2 linked regions of the Simiduia agarivorans SA1 = DSM 21679 genome follow. The protein of the gene in region 1 interacts with the protein of each later gene in a pairwise test. Links are inferred from orthologs where the notes say so. Each region holds a gene or a part of one and is shown in the gene's direction. Other genes may lie near its edges.

Region 1 (7,543 bases):
AAGAATCATGTTCCGATCCGCATTGCTTTTGTGCGCAGGCGCCTGCCTGTTTATTTCTGGCTGCCAGACCGCTGAAAAAACCTCTGCCGCCCTGTTTGGGCCCGGCGTTGAACACGCATCACTCACACCCAGGGCGAGTACTTACAGCGACCTGAAGTCATTGCCGCCGCCCAGGGGGAAGATTGTCGCAACGGTTTACAATTTCCGCGACCAGACCGGGCAATACAAGCCGATTCCTGCCAGCTCCTTTTCCACCGCGGTAACGCAAGGTGCCACCGCCATGCTGGTGAATGCCATGAATGAATCCGGTTGGTTCATTCCGCTTGAACGGGAAGGCCTGCAGAATTTGCTTACCGAACGAAAAATTATTCGCGCCGCGCTGAAAAAGCCGGGCACCCCCACAAATAATGACGATGATTTGCCTTCTTTGCTGGCCGCCAATGTACTGATAGAGGGCGGAATTGTGGCCTATGAGTCCAACATAAAAACCGGCGGCGCTGGCGCCCGCTATTTTGGTATTGGCGCCTCAGAGCAGTACCGTACCGACCAGGTGACTGTAAACTTACGGGCTATCGACATCCGCTCCGGCAGAATCCTGCACAGCGTTCTGACCACCAAGTCAATTTTGTCCCAAGAGATCACCACCGGCGTATTCCGCTTTGTGGAATACAAACGACTGCTGGAAATCGAGGCCGGCACCACCACTAATGAGCCTGCACAACTGTGCGTTTTATCCGCCATAGAAGCAGCGCTAATACACCTGATTGTTGATGGCATCGAAAAAAATTCCTGGACGCTAATGAACAATGAAGACATCAACAATGCAACTTTAAAGCAATATATGTCGGCTAAACCTGCGCTGCAAAAACAAACGTAGAAGTACAGACGTACCGCCAAAAAAGTAAACTAATGTAAATCTAATACAGGGACGTATTTTTGATCATAAAAAAACATTAGATACTGATCAGTCACAAAAAACATTTTCAGTCTTCTGTTGGATAGTTAGCGGTTTTTTAACAACAGAGAATGAGGCTCCACTGTGACGGAGTTCAAATCCCATGGATGGTTTTAGCGCAATGACGCGCTGGCAAAAAACAATAACAACACCGCTATACATCGGCTGCCTCGCGCTCGCGTTCAGTCTCAACGCGGCAGCCTCGCCGGACCTGGGCGCCGGCGATCTGGATGCACTCTTCAGCGAGCTGCCGAGCCATGCCAATCACGCGGCGCTGGTCGAGCAACTCGGTAGCGTCAACAGTGCAGACATCCAACAAAGCGGCATTGGGCAACGCGTCGCACTGGTTCAATCCGGGTACAACCAACACGCCTCTGTGCAACAGCTGGGTGACAACCACTCAGCACGGGTTTCCCAGCAAGGTGAAGACAATCTCTTGTTCCTGATCCAATCCGGCTCGCTCAATCAGCTGGTGCTCCAGCAATCGGGCTTCGCCAACAGTGCGAATGTGCATCAGGACGGCAGCGCCAACACGGCGACCATTCAGCAACAAGGTAATCAGAATTCCGTTGTGTTGCAGCAGTACGGCAATCACCACGCCGCCAGCATAACGCAGTACGGAGACCAGTTATCGGTCTCTGTTCGTCAATCGCAGTAAATCCATCAATGAGGAAGATGCTATGAAAAAATTGATCAACCCTTTAGCCATTGCCATCGCATTGGCATCTACCGGCGCACTCGCAGACGGCAATATGGCGTCGGTTACCCAGTTCGGCGAATACAACGATGCCACCGTAGACCAGATCGGCACCACCGAAGCCCAGGCCAGCATCAACCAGTCTGGCTCAGAAAATGGTGCCGCAATTGTGCAGAGCAATTCAACCGCGCCGATGTATGCTCTGATCGACACACAAGGCAACCAGAACCGTGCGGCGATCGCGCAGGACGACAGCTGGTATGCCAACGCAACTGTTTACCAGGTGGGTGACGACAACCGCGCCGAGATTTCCCAGGTAGCTATTTCCGACGACTCGTCAGCAGGAATCTACCAATTCAATGCCACCGGTAACGACGCGGAGATTTCGCAGGAATTCGCCTTCCTGTCTAGCGCAAACATCACCCAGGATACCACCGACATGTCCTCCGCTCAGGTTGAGCAGGTTGACGGCATGGGCCTTAACGCAAGCATTTTCCAAAACAACACCTACGGTGATCAGGCCTACATCTTCCAGACCGGTGCCTTCCAGACCGCGTCAATTTATCAGGATGATGCCTGGCTCTCCGGTGCCTACATCAGCCAGGAAGGCCAAGGCCACAACGCAAGCATCAGCCAGACCGCAATCTCCGATCTGGCAACCGCGGACATCGCACAAACCGGTGCAAATAACAGTGCCAGCATTGGTCAGGACGGCTCACTGTTCAGCGAAGCCTACGTCGCTCAATCCGGCGAATCCAACAGCACCAATGTGTATCAGGGTCCGCAAGGTATTCATCTGGCATTGGTCGATCAGGACGGCTTAGGTAACAGCGCGTGGGTTAACCAGTACGGTATTGCCGACACTGCGCTGGTAAGCCAGAACGGTGAAGGCCTGTATGCCGATGTGTATCAGTCAGGCGACCTGAATGATGCCATCGTGGATCAGTCCGGCATGTACAACCAAACCTATATTTCTCAGTACGGCATGGGTATGGATGGCATGAATAACACGGTATTTGTTCAGCAAACCGGTGCTTATGATTATGCCAATGTGGTACAGGGCGGCGGCTCCGGCAACAACATCAGCGTTATCCAGAACTAAGCCTCGGGGCAGGGCCGCAATGGCCCTGCCCTTTTCCCTTCCTTACCTGACACCCCTCCGCCCCTTCGCTATAATCGACCGCTTTGTGATCCCATAGAGAGCAGTCAGCAGTGGATACCATTCTGGTTCGCGGCGCCCGCACCCATAACCTCAAGAACATCGACCTCGACATCCCGCGCGACAAGCTGGTGGTGATTACCGGGCTATCCGGTTCGGGGAAGTCTTCACTCGCATTTGATACGCTCTATGCCGAAGGCCAGCGCCGCTACGTGGAGTCTCTGTCCACCTATGCGCGCCAGTTTTTGTCCATGATGGAAAAGCCCGACGTGGATCACGTGGAGGGCCTGAGCCCCGCCATCTCCATCGAGCAGAAATCCACCTCGCACAACCCCCGCTCCACGGTGGGCACGATCACTGAAATCTATGACTACCTGCGCCTGCTGTACGCGCGCGTGGGTGAGCCCCGCTGCCCGGAACACGGGGAACCTCTCGCCGCCCAAACCGTCAGCGAAATGGTGGATCAGGTGCTGGCCCTGCCGGAAGGCAGCAAAATCATGTTGCTGGCGCCCTTGGTCAAAGACCGCAAAGGTGAGCACTTACATATTCTGGAACAGCTGAAACGCGACGGTTTTATCCGCGCCCGCATCGACGGCCTGGTGGTGGATCTGGACGATGCACCGAAACTCGACAAAAAGAAAAAACACACCATTGAAGTGGTGGTCGATCGCTTTAAGGTCAAGGCAGATTTACAGCTGCGTTTGGCTGAATCGTTCGAAACGGCCCTCAATCTCGCTGACGGCCAAGCCCTGATCAGCTACATGGACGGCGACGGTGACGACCGTATTTTCAGCGCCAAACACGCCTGTCCCATCTGCGATTACAGCCTCGCCGAACTGGAACCCCGGCTGTTTTCCTTCAACAATCCGGCCGGTGCCTGCCCCAGCTGTGACGGCCTGGGTGTGCGCCAGTATTTTGATGAAGACAAGATAATTCACGACCCGGAACTGACCCTGGCCGAAGGTGCCATCCGCGGCTGGGACAGACGCAATGTGTATTATTTCCACATGCTCACAAGCCTTGCCGAACACTATGGATTCTCCATTGATGTGCCGTGGAAAAAACTGAAGAAGAAAGACCAGACGGCGGTGCTGCAGGGCTCGGGCGATACGGAGGTATCCTTCCGCTACGTCAACGACCGGGGCGATATCTACCAACGCACCCACCGCTTTGAAGGCGTGATTCCCAATATGGAACGGCGCTATCGCGACACCGATTCCAATATGGTGCGCGAAGACCTGGCCAAATTCCTGTCGCACCAGAATTGCCCTGAATGCCAGGGCACCCGTTTGCGCCGCGATGCCCGCCATGTATTTGTGGACAACCGCACCCTGCCCGACATCACCTCACTGCCCGTGGGCGAGGCGTTCGATTATTTCTCGTCCCTGAGCTTCACGGGTCGCAAACAGGAAATCGCCAGCAAGGTGTTGAAAGAGTTGCGCGACCGCTTCCAGTTTCTGGTGGACGTGGGCCTGAATTATCTCACCCTGAACCGCAGTGCTGAAACCCTTTCCGGCGGCGAAGCACAGCGCATCCGGCTCGCGAGCCAGATCGGTGCTGGCCTGGTGGGCGTGATGTACATTCTGGATGAACCCAGCATCGGCCTGCACCAGCGCGATAATGAGCGCTTACTGCGCACACTGACACACCTGCGCGATCTGGGTAACACGGTGATCGTGGTGGAGCACGACGAGGATGCCATCCGCGCCGCCGACTTCCTGATCGATATCGGCCCCGGCGCCGGCGTGCACGGGGGAGAGGTGGTGGCTGCCGGCACCTACAAGCAGGTCATCAAAGCGAAAAACTCGCTCACTGCCGATTACCTCTCAGGCCGCAAATCCATTGCCGTGCCGGCCAAACGTACGCCTTACAACGCCAAAGAAGAGCTGGTACTCGCCGGCGCCACCGGCAACAACCTGAAAAACGTCACGCTTACCCTCCCGGTGGGACTCATGACCTGTGTCACCGGGGTTTCGGGCTCGGGTAAATCCACGCTGATCAATGCCACCCTCTATCCCCTGGCAGCAACAGCGCTGAACAAGGCCACCACCCTGAAAGCGGCCGAGCACACATCCGTGCAGGGCCTGGAGCATTTCGACAAGTGCGTGGATATCGACCAGAGCCCCATTGGCCGCACACCGCGCTCCAACCCGGCCACCTACACCGGTATTTTCACTCCCATCCGCGACCTGTTTGCCGGCACCCAGGAAGCCCGCTCGCGCGGCTACAAGCCCGGGCGCTTCAGTTTTAACGTTAAAGGCGGACGCTGCGAGGCCTGCCAGGGCGACGGCGTAACCAAAGTGGAAATGCATTTCCTGCCCGATGTGTTCGTGCCGTGCGACGTGTGTAAAGGCAAACGCTACAACCGGGAAACGCTGGAGATCAAATTCAAAGGCAAAAACATCCATGAGGTGCTGGACCTCACGGTAGAAGACGCGCGCGAGTTTTTCGATGCGGTGCCCGCCATTGCTAAAAAACTGCAAACCCTGATGGATGTTGGCCTGTCCTACATCCGCTTGGGGCAGGCAGCCACCACGCTCTCGGGCGGTGAAGCCCAGCGGGTCAAACTGTCGCGGGAATTGTCAAAACGCGATACCGGTAAAACCCTGTACATCCTCGATGAGCCGACTACAGGCCTGCACTTCTACGACATCCAGCAGCTGCTGAACGTGTTGCACCGCCTGCGCGATCACGGCAATACCGTGGTGGTAATCGAGCACAACCTGGACGTGATCAAAACCGCCGACTGGGTGGTGGACTTAGGCCCCGAAGGCGGCAGCGGCGGCGGTGAAATCATCGTCACCGGCACCCCGGAGGATGTGGCGAAGGCAAAGCACTCCCATACGGGCCGCTTTCTTAAACCTCTGCTGGCAGCCCAGAAGCCCAAAGCAAAAGCAAAGAAGAAGTAGCTCGAACGACTCGGTCGGACCAGACTCGGTCGGACCAGACTCGGTCGGACTAGACTCCCCCATGCTAAAGCACTAAGTGCTTAGCCCTTGGTGCTTTAGCATGAGGGAGTCTGACCCCGAACTTACGGGGCTACTCCAAGGCCCTGAGTTTTTCAGCCACAGGCGCCATCAGCGTCTCGAAGTGCCGCCAGCGACCTATAGACCGGGTGTGCGGTTTTTCGCGCACCTGAGCAGCGCTGGCTGTGGCTACGGTTTGTTTTTGCTGGTAATAAGCGAGGCAGTCAGGCTCCATGGACAACCCCAGGCGCTGAAGCAACTGCGGTACCTGTTGATGAGGGTCGGCGACCAGATCCTCATATTTCACTTCAACCAATCGATCACCCAGCAAGCTACGCCAGTGCGCCATCAGCCGATGGTAGCCCAGGTAGTAATCTGCCAATGCGTCCAGGTCATAGGAGAAGGGATAAGCACCGGCAAACAGTTGTTTGTAGATGGCAAAGCAGGCATCCAGGGGATCGCGCAGCACGTGCACAAACCGGCCATGCGGGAAAGCCTTGGCCAAAAGCCCCAAGTAATAGAAGTTTCCGGGCAGCTTGTCTGTGCGTAAGCCACCGGGTAAGCCGAGATAGGCGGAGGCCTGCCAATACCCCTGCGCCACCGCCACAGGGTCAATGCCCGCACTGGCTGCAGCGATAGCGGGATTCAGTGCCTGCGACGCTTTGAGGCCTGTGAGCTGCTTGGTGACCAGACCCACAAATTGAAGTTCGCCAGCGCTGGTCACCGAAGAGTGTGCAGATAATATGCTATCGATCAGGGTGGAGCCGGTGCGCGGCAACCCGACGATGAACAGCGGCTCAGTGCCTTCAGTGTTCCCGGCCGGCGCAGCCGCCGGTGTTTTTTGCCACCAATCGGCGTCAAAGCCACGTATCAACGCATCTACGGTCAGCTTCTCATCGGCACCGCTGTAGGGAGGCGCCACTGCCTGAGCGGCTTCAGCGGCCCGCTGATAGGTATTAGCGGCCCGGGGCCAGTCCTGCTCGTCTTCGTACCACTTGGCTAATGCATAGTAGCCATATGCCTGATTCAAAGGCCCTTGCCACCGGGGTAAGCGATCGCCGACTAACTTAATGGCGGCTTGTCGATCGATACCCGACAAACGCGAATACTGCCACCAGGCGCGAGGATGATCCGGCGACAGCGCCAGCAGGGCCTCGAGCGATTCCTTTGCCAGGAAAGTTTCACCATTGAACAGGGCGCAGGCCGACAAATTGCTCAGGTATTCCGCGTGGCTGGGCACCGCGCTGACAGCGGCCCGGTAGAGCGGTAAAGCCTCGGCGTGACAGCCGATGTGCGTCAGCACCGAGCCGGCCAGATCCTGTAACCAGGGCTTGCCGCGAATATCGTCAGCCGCCAATCGCACCAGTTGGCAGGCTCGTGCGTGATCGCCAGTGCGCACCAAGCAACGCGCCAGCTGAATGGCAGCATCACAACGGTTTTGATCCAGCTGCAAGGCCCGCTCAAACGCTTTGGCGGCCAGCGCAAACTTTTCTGCCTGACCGGCCAACACACCCGCCACATAGTGACCGTCGGGCGCCTGCGGGAACCGGCTTAACCATTGCTTGCAGAGTTGCTGCAATTGGGGGCCGTTTTCCTGTGCCAAAGCCTGGCGGGTTTGATCTAGGAGGTGGTTTTGAGAGGTCATGATGTCTATTTTTAAAAATTGGTGGTGGAATGCGCTGGCGCTTATTCCACCCTACCAGATTGCGCGCGTTTCCGTAGGGTGGAATAAGCGACAGCGCATTCCACCACACCAGCCCGCACAC
Region 2 (7,147 bases), 1.8 Mb from region 1 along the record:
AGATATGCCCGAATATGCCGTGGCGGTGGATGTGTACGAAGGCTATGCCCATGTGCAGGAGTATCAACCTCCGGCAAAAGTGGACGAGACCGCAGCACGGCGCCGGATGGAAGAGGTGCGCGATGCGCTGCCGGGCGTGCTTGGCATCAGCCAGGATCACATCAGTTACAAAACCCGTCGCCGTACCGCCGGCAAACAACAGTATGAGAAACAGCAGGTGCGCGCGGTCCACCCGCTGGTGCCAGTGCGTGAAGGGCAGGTCCGGCTATTGGTGGATCTGTGGCAATACCTGGATGCCGGCTTGTTCCTGGATCATCGCCCGTTGCGGCTGCGCATTGCCAACGAGTCGCGCGGTAAACGCTTCCTGAATCTGTTTTGTTATACCGCAACGGCTTCTGTGCATGCGGCGGTAGGCGGCGCGCGTTTTACTCACTCGGTGGACATGTCGCGCACCTACCTGGATTGGGCCCGCAAGAATTTTGCCGAAAATGGCCTGGGTGAACAGCAGAATCGCCTTGAGCAGGCGGACTGTTTGCAGTGGTTGGCAACGGCCAAAGGCGAGTACGACATCATCATGCTCGACCCCCCGAGTTTTTCCAATTCCAAACGCATGGAGGGCGTACTTGATATCCAGCGCGATCAGGTTCAGCTGATTGATGATGCCATGCGCTTGCTGGCGCCAAAAGGCGTGCTGTATTTTTCCAATAACCTGCGCAGCTTCACCCTGGCACCGGAGATCGAGACTCGCTATCGGGTGGAAGATATTACCCGCGAGACACTCGACCCCGATTTTTCACGCAACAGCAAAATCCATCACTGCTGGTCGATCCGGCACTCCTGACGCAGGGCGCTGGCAAAGGCATTGCTGGCATCCAGCAATTGCTGCCTGCGCGCCGCGCCTTCGCCTTCGCTGAAGCAGAAGGACAGGCGCAATTGGTTCAGTCCAGCCATCGGGTTGCGTGCACGGGCATCGTCCGGATAAAAACTGAAGGTGGGAATGGTGACCACGCCATAGTCTGCCACCAGTCGCTCGGTAAAGGCGGTATCACAGTGCAAGCTCGGGTGATTGAGCGTAAACACGGAAAAAAAGCCGGCGCCGGGCTCTGTCCATTGAAACAAATCCGGGTGGTCGCCCAGGCGCTGTTTCAGCGTCGACAGCAACAGGTCGCGGTTCTCGCGGTAGAGCGCAATTTTTTGCTCGGCCATGGGCCAGAGGCTGGCGCGGGTGGCGAAACTGTCATCGCCCAAAAATGCGGCAAAGGCCATCAGCGCTTCCGGATTGTGCAGCAACGTCTGGCTGCTGGCTTCTGTGAGCAGCAAGTCGGTTAAAGCCTTATTGCTGCCATCCTTGAGTGTGATCCGGGCCTGGGTGAAGGCAAAACCGATACGCGGGCCCGGTAGACCGACTTTGGACGCGGTAAACAGATGTACCGTCTGCTCTGGCGCCAGGCTGTAAAAAATGTGCGGGCGGTCTTCCGGCGCATCAAAACTGATGTAGTTGTAGGGTGCATCTTCAACCACTAACACATCTTCGTCTCTTAGCACCTCGAGAATCGCGCGGCGACGCGCGTTGCTGAAGGAGATGCCGCCCGGGTTGTGACCATCGGGCACCGTGTAGTAGAAGGGGACAAAACGGCCTTCTGCGCGCGCGCGGTGGATCTGGGCGCGCAGCTGTGCCGGGTCTGGCCCTTCCGCATCCATATCCACGCTGTAGATTCTGGCTTGTTGACACAGACCAGCCCGGGCCAGAAATCCAGCATAGGTCGGGGCGTCGGTGATGTAGCCTATTTTTTCCCCGGCCCGTTCGAACAAGGAGCACAAGAGGTTGATGCCGCCGGTGGAGCCGATGGTGGGGATGCAGCTGTCGGGGTCGATGCTGGCGTTGAAATCGCGACCATAGACCTCGGCAAAGCGCTCGCGGGCAATCCTCGGGCCAAGCGTATCCGTATAGCCGTAGAGTGGCCGCATCACGTCCCGCAAGCTGGTGTCCTGGGCCAGATGGTCAAACCAGGCCTTGCTGCGCGCAATGTAATCCGTGGGGTCTGTGACCTCCGGGTGCGGGTAGCCTGCGCCCAGGTGATGCAGTTGCAGGCCTTTTTCGGCGGCGAGTTTGGCCAGTTTGGGCAATGCCGCCGCCATTTTACGGGTGACACTGACGGGCTGGGCGACGAGGTGAGGCGCTTTCATCGGGGGTATCCTTGTGGCTTTGCGGTATTGTCGCGTGCGGCTTGGCCGACTACAAGGAGGCCGGGGCTGAATTTGTTATGATGCGCTCTGGTGAATCGGGATATAGATGATGAAGCAGTTCGAGGTACACAGCGCGTTCGCGCCGGCTGGCGATCAACCCAATGCAATTGCGGCCCTGGTCAAGGGGTTGGAAGCGGGCTTGAGTCACCAGACCTTGTTGGGTGTTACCGGCTCGGGAAAAACGTTCACCATTGCCAATGTGATCGCCGCGTTGCAAAAGCCCACCATGATCATGGCGCCGAATAAAACGCTGGCTGCACAACTCTATGGCGAGTTCAAGGAGTTCTTTCCCAATAATGCGGTGGAGTACTTCGTGTCTTACTACGATTACTATCAGCCGGAAGCCTACGTACCGTCGTCTGATACGTTTATTGAAAAAGACGCATCCATCAACGAACACATTGAGCAAATGCGGCTATCTGCCACCAAAGCGCTGATGGAGCGGCGCGATGCCATTGTGGTCGCCACTGTCTCGGCGATCTATGGTCTGGGTGATCCGGATGCCTACCTGAAAATGGTGATTCACCTGGATCGCGGCGACCCGATGAATCAGCGCACCTTACTGCGTCGATTGGCCGAGCTGCAGTACACGCGCAACGACGCGGCGTTTCACCGAGCCACCTACCGCGTGCGCGGCGAGGTAGTGGATATTTTCCCCGCCGATGCCGACGATCTGGCTGTGCGGGTGGAATTATTCGACGATGAAATTGAACAAATCAGCCTGTTTGATCCGCTCACCGGGCGGGTGCAATCGAAAGTACCGCGATTCACTATTTACCCGAAATCTCACTACGTCACCCCGCGCGAACGCGTGCTGGAAGCGGTAGAGCAGATCAAGGCGGATCTGGCTGAACGATTGACGTTTTTACGCAATGAAAACCAGCTGGTTGCCGCTGAACGGCTGGAGCAGCGCACCCGTTACGATATTGAAATGATGGTGGAGCTGGGTTACTGCAACGGCATTGAAAACTATTCGCGCTATTTGTCCGGGCGGGAGCCTGGCATGGCACCGCCCACCTTGTTCGATTACCTGCCGGCCGATGCTTTGCTGGTGGTGGATGAATCTCATGTGGCAGTGCCACAGATCGGGGGTATGTACCGCGGCGATCGGTCGCGCAAAGAAACCTTGGTGGAATACGGTTTTCGACTGCCATCGGCGCTGGATAACCGGCCCATGCGCTTTGATGAATGGGAAAAACTCGCGCCCCAGACGATATTTGTTTCCGCCACACCCGGAGACTACGAAAAGCAGCATGCCGGTCAGACAGTGGAGCAGGTGGTGCGTCCCACTGGTCTCGTGGATCCGGTGGTGGAGGTGCGCCCGGCCGGCAGCCAGGTGGATGATGCGCTGTCGCAGATTCGGCAACGCGTCGGCGCCGGCGACCGGGTATTGATTACCGTGCTGACCAAACGCATGGCCGAAGACCTGACCGATTATTTACAGGAGCACGGTGTCAGGGTGCGTTATCTGCATTCCGATATCGACACGGTCGAGCGCATGGAAATCATCCGCGACCTGCGCCTGGGCGAATTTGACGTGTTGGTGGGAATCAACCTGTTGCGTGAAGGTTTGGATATGCCAGAGGTATCATTGGTACTGATCATGGATGCCGATAAAGAGGGTTTCCTGCGTTCGGACCGTTCCTTGATCCAGACCATCGGGCGCGCGGCCCGCAACTTGAACGGCAAGGCGATTTTGTATGCGGACAAAATCACTGGCTCCATGCAGCGCGCGATTGACGAAACGGATCGCCGGCGGGAAAAGCAGTTGGCGCACAATGAAAAGCACGGCATTACCCCGGTAGGGGTTAAAAAATCCATCGCCGATATTCTGGAAGCCGGGCAGGCACCTGGTAAGAAAAAACGTCAGAAAGTGGCCGAAAAACCTGCCGATTACGCATTGGCTGAGGGCGAAGATATTTGGAAAACCATTGCTGAGCTGGAGCAAAAAATGTTTCAGCATGCCAAGGATCTGGAGTTTGAGCAGGCGGCACAATTGCGCGATGCGATTCACAAGCTCAAAGCTCGCGCCTGACGCGAGCGTGAGCTGTGGTTAGTAAAGCTCGACGACTACTCTGAAGCCAACATCGTTATAGGCTTTGCTGGCATCGCGGCCTTCCCGGTGATGGACGGTAATATCTTTGGCGGAGTCCTTCATGGATCCGCCGCGCACGCTGCGCAAATCACATTGGGCTAATTTAACTGCACTGGCGTCCCTGGGGGCGCTCAGATAATGATTCTGGAAACAATCCTCAACCCATTCTGCCACGTTGCCGGCGGTGTCATGCACACCAAATGCATTGGGGTTGTAACTGCCAACCGGTGCTGTTTTGGTGGTAAACAAGCCGGCGTAATCACTTTGGCAGCCGTTGCGGCAGTTTGCACGCTTTTTGGCGTCGCCGGTCCACCAGTAATCGCCTTCACTGTTGGCGCGCGCCAGAAACTCCCATTCAGCCTCGGTGGGCAAGCGGTATTTCTTTCCGGTGGATTCAGACAGCCATTGCGTGTACGCGCGCGCCTGCTCCCAGCTGACATTGATGACCGGTCGGCTGCCTCGTCCCCAGCGTTCATCGTCGGGTTGCCCCAGATTATTGGCACTGAGGAATTTGTCGAAATCGGCAAAGGTGATTTCAAATCGGCTGACGGCAAAGGGCTGATCAATGGTCACGCGTCGCTCGGGCATGGTAACGCTCGACCCTTTATCACCCATGGTGAAGGTGCCGGCAGGAATGATCACCATTTCCGGCCCTTGGTCACCGTTGGCGAGCTCGTTTTTAAACAGAGTCCCGGGCACCACTACCTTGCGTAAACTCACATCCAGTGACCGGTCCTGTGTGCCAAGGCGCACCCATTCCTTGTAGGTGTGGTAACCCTCCGCGGTAACTTCGACCAGATAGCGATCAGGCAGTAACGCTATACCGGGTTGATACTTTTCTTTGATATTAAGAATGCGCACGCGTGCTGATACCGGCTCTGGATTAACGGTCAACGCAAATCGAGGGGCGGGCGGCGGTTCAGGTATGGGTTCAGGCGCAGGCTCTGCTACCTCGGCTTCAGGCGTGTCGGTATCGGGCAAGGTATCCGTTGGAAGTGCTTCAGATTCATTGATTTCAGTCTCAGCGACTTCTGGTTCTGGCGTGCGCAAAACGGGTTGGGGTGTCGAGGTCATCTGTGCCAGGGGTTCAGGTTCACTGGCTTCGATGATAATCGGGGCTGTCAGGTCACGTTGATTGAGCAACGCTGCACTGAATATTGCCGCATTGCGCAGTGCAATCGGGTAGTGATTTTCACCCGGTAAGTGAAATCGGATCAATGCAACACTGAAGGTAAACCAAAGGCTGCCGACCACCAGCACAATCGACAGCACGCGGGCAATGCTGAAACCCGTCCGGTGATTACCCGCCTGAAAATAGGCCGCCTTCTGAATGCGGGTGGATACCACGGTGGTCCGGTCGTTTTCGCCACTGTCCGGATTGGTTCTGATTTCTGTGACAGTGGAGTCAGGCCGACGATAAAAACTGCGCTTCGGTGACCAGCGCCAGCGGGCTATCTCGGTGACGGCGGCTTTGGCCTGGGCTGACAGTGCCGCGTAGCTGGTCAATACCAACGCCTTGAACAGCGATGCAATATGCATGGCGGAGGGCTCGGTATTCGACATATAGCGTGGCCGGCTGCCGCTGAGTGTGGCATCAAGCTCGTCGATGGCATTGACAATCTCGCGACCACGCTGAAACCTGTCGTCGGGATCTTTGGCCAGCAAAGTATTCAGTAATTTCTGATAAAGCGAGTATTGCGGGGGTAACTTGGGAATCGGTGCCGTCAGGTGTTTGATGGCGATGGCAACCGCTTCTTCGGCCTTATAGGGCACGGTGCCGGTGAGCATTTCATAAAAAACCACGCCCAGGCTGTAAATGTCGGAGCGGCCATCAATGGCCTTACCGCGTGCCTGTTCCGGGCTCATGTAGTGGGGCGTGCCCACGACCATGCCGGCGTTTGTCATTTGTGACGCGCTGCTGACAGTTTTCGCCACGCCGAAATCCGAGAGCACGGCTGAATTGTTTTCCCTGAACAGAATGTTTTCGGGTTTGATGTCGCGGTGGATGTAGCCTTTTTCATGGGCCAGGTCCAGCGCGAGCGCCATTTCACGCACGATCCGTAAAATTTCCGATGTGCTCAGACCGGTGGCCATCTTGTCGTGCACCGAACCACCGGGCAGGTAGTCCATGGCAATGTAATTCAGGTTTTTATAGCGGCCAATATCGTAGATAGAGACGATATTCGGATGTGACAATTGGCCAACAATATTGGCTTCCCGTTGAAAGCGCTCACTGAAAACCGGGTCGGCGTTGAGGGCAGGGGACATCACTTTGAGTGCCACCTCGCGTCCAACGCTGAGTTGGATTGCAAGGTACACGGTCGACATGCCGCCCTGATTAATTTTGCGAATAATGCGGTAACCGGGAATTTGCATGGCGTGTGATTAACCTATCACCCAGAAACACAGCAACGCCAGCGAGGCAGTGGCCAATGTGTATAAAGAAAAGTCCAGTCCGGCATTGCCCGTGAGTGCGGGCAGCCAATCGGTGATGGGGGTATAGAAATAGCGTTTGGTCAGAGGCGACTCAATCACCTGTAGCGTGATGTTGTCGTTGCCACCCTCATCCAGTGCGGCATCCATCAACTTGGCGGCGGCGTCGCGAGGAGAACGCGCACTGCACAAGAGGCGGGCCAGGGCTTCGTCATTCAGTTCATCCGACAATCCATCGGAGCAAAGCAGAATCCACTGGTTTTTCTCCCAGATACCGTGGATGGTATCGACTTTCACCCGTTGTAAATCGGTTGAGCCCAGACATTGGGTAATGACATTTTTATCGGGATGCTTGTCCATATCCGAGGCGCT

Evidence for each region. Proteins that work in one complex are often made in the same cells at the same time.
Region 2: the proteins of uvrA (region 1) and uvrB interact in binary tests that used the Escherichia coli proteins (3 or more experiments, as listed by UniProt). The link is inferred for Simiduia agarivorans SA1 = DSM 21679 from one-to-one orthologs.

The regions. Positions count from the first base shown.
Region 1 is NC_018868.3:1,994,002-2,001,544, forward strand. The notes cover bases 2,561-5,920. They hold uvrA (excinuclease ABC subunit UvrA), read left to right. Parts: upstream 2,561-2,864; coding sequence 2,865-5,720; downstream 5,721-5,920. Other genes in these bases: M5M_RS08850 (curlin-associated protein), read left to right, coding at 2,561-2,754; M5M_RS08860 (tetratricopeptide repeat-containing sulfotransferase family protein), read right to left, coding at 5,851-5,920. In the rest of the region: M5M_RS08840 (CsgG/HfaB family protein), read left to right, coding at 8-877; M5M_RS08845 (PPE repeat-containing protein), read left to right, coding at 1,059-1,613; more of M5M_RS08850, read left to right, coding at 1,636-2,560; more of M5M_RS08860, read right to left, coding at 5,921-7,422. UniProt on the Escherichia coli protein: The UvrABC repair system catalyzes the recognition and processing of DNA lesions. UvrA is an ATPase and a DNA-binding protein. A damage recognition complex composed of 2 UvrA and 2 UvrB subunits scans DNA for abnormalities.
Region 2 is NC_018868.3:230,254-237,400, forward strand. What follows is about bases 1,824-4,787. They hold uvrB (excinuclease ABC subunit UvrB), read left to right. Parts: upstream 1,824-2,293; coding sequence 2,294-4,282; downstream 4,283-4,787. Other genes in these bases: M5M_RS01070 (pyridoxal phosphate-dependent aminotransferase), read right to left, coding at 1,824-2,187; M5M_RS19235 (bifunctional serine/threonine-protein kinase/formylglycine-generating enzyme family protein), read right to left, coding at 4,301-4,787. In the rest of the region: rlmKL (bifunctional 23S rRNA (guanine(2069)-N(7))-methyltransferase RlmK/23S rRNA (guanine(2445)-N(2))-methyltransferase RlmL), read left to right, coding at 1-841; more of M5M_RS01070, read right to left, coding at 814-1,823; more of M5M_RS19235, read right to left, coding at 4,788-6,718; M5M_RS01085 (PP2C family protein-serine/threonine phosphatase), read right to left, coding at 6,728-7,147. UniProt on the Escherichia coli protein: The UvrABC repair system catalyzes the recognition and processing of DNA lesions. A damage recognition complex composed of 2 UvrA and 2 UvrB subunits scans DNA for abnormalities.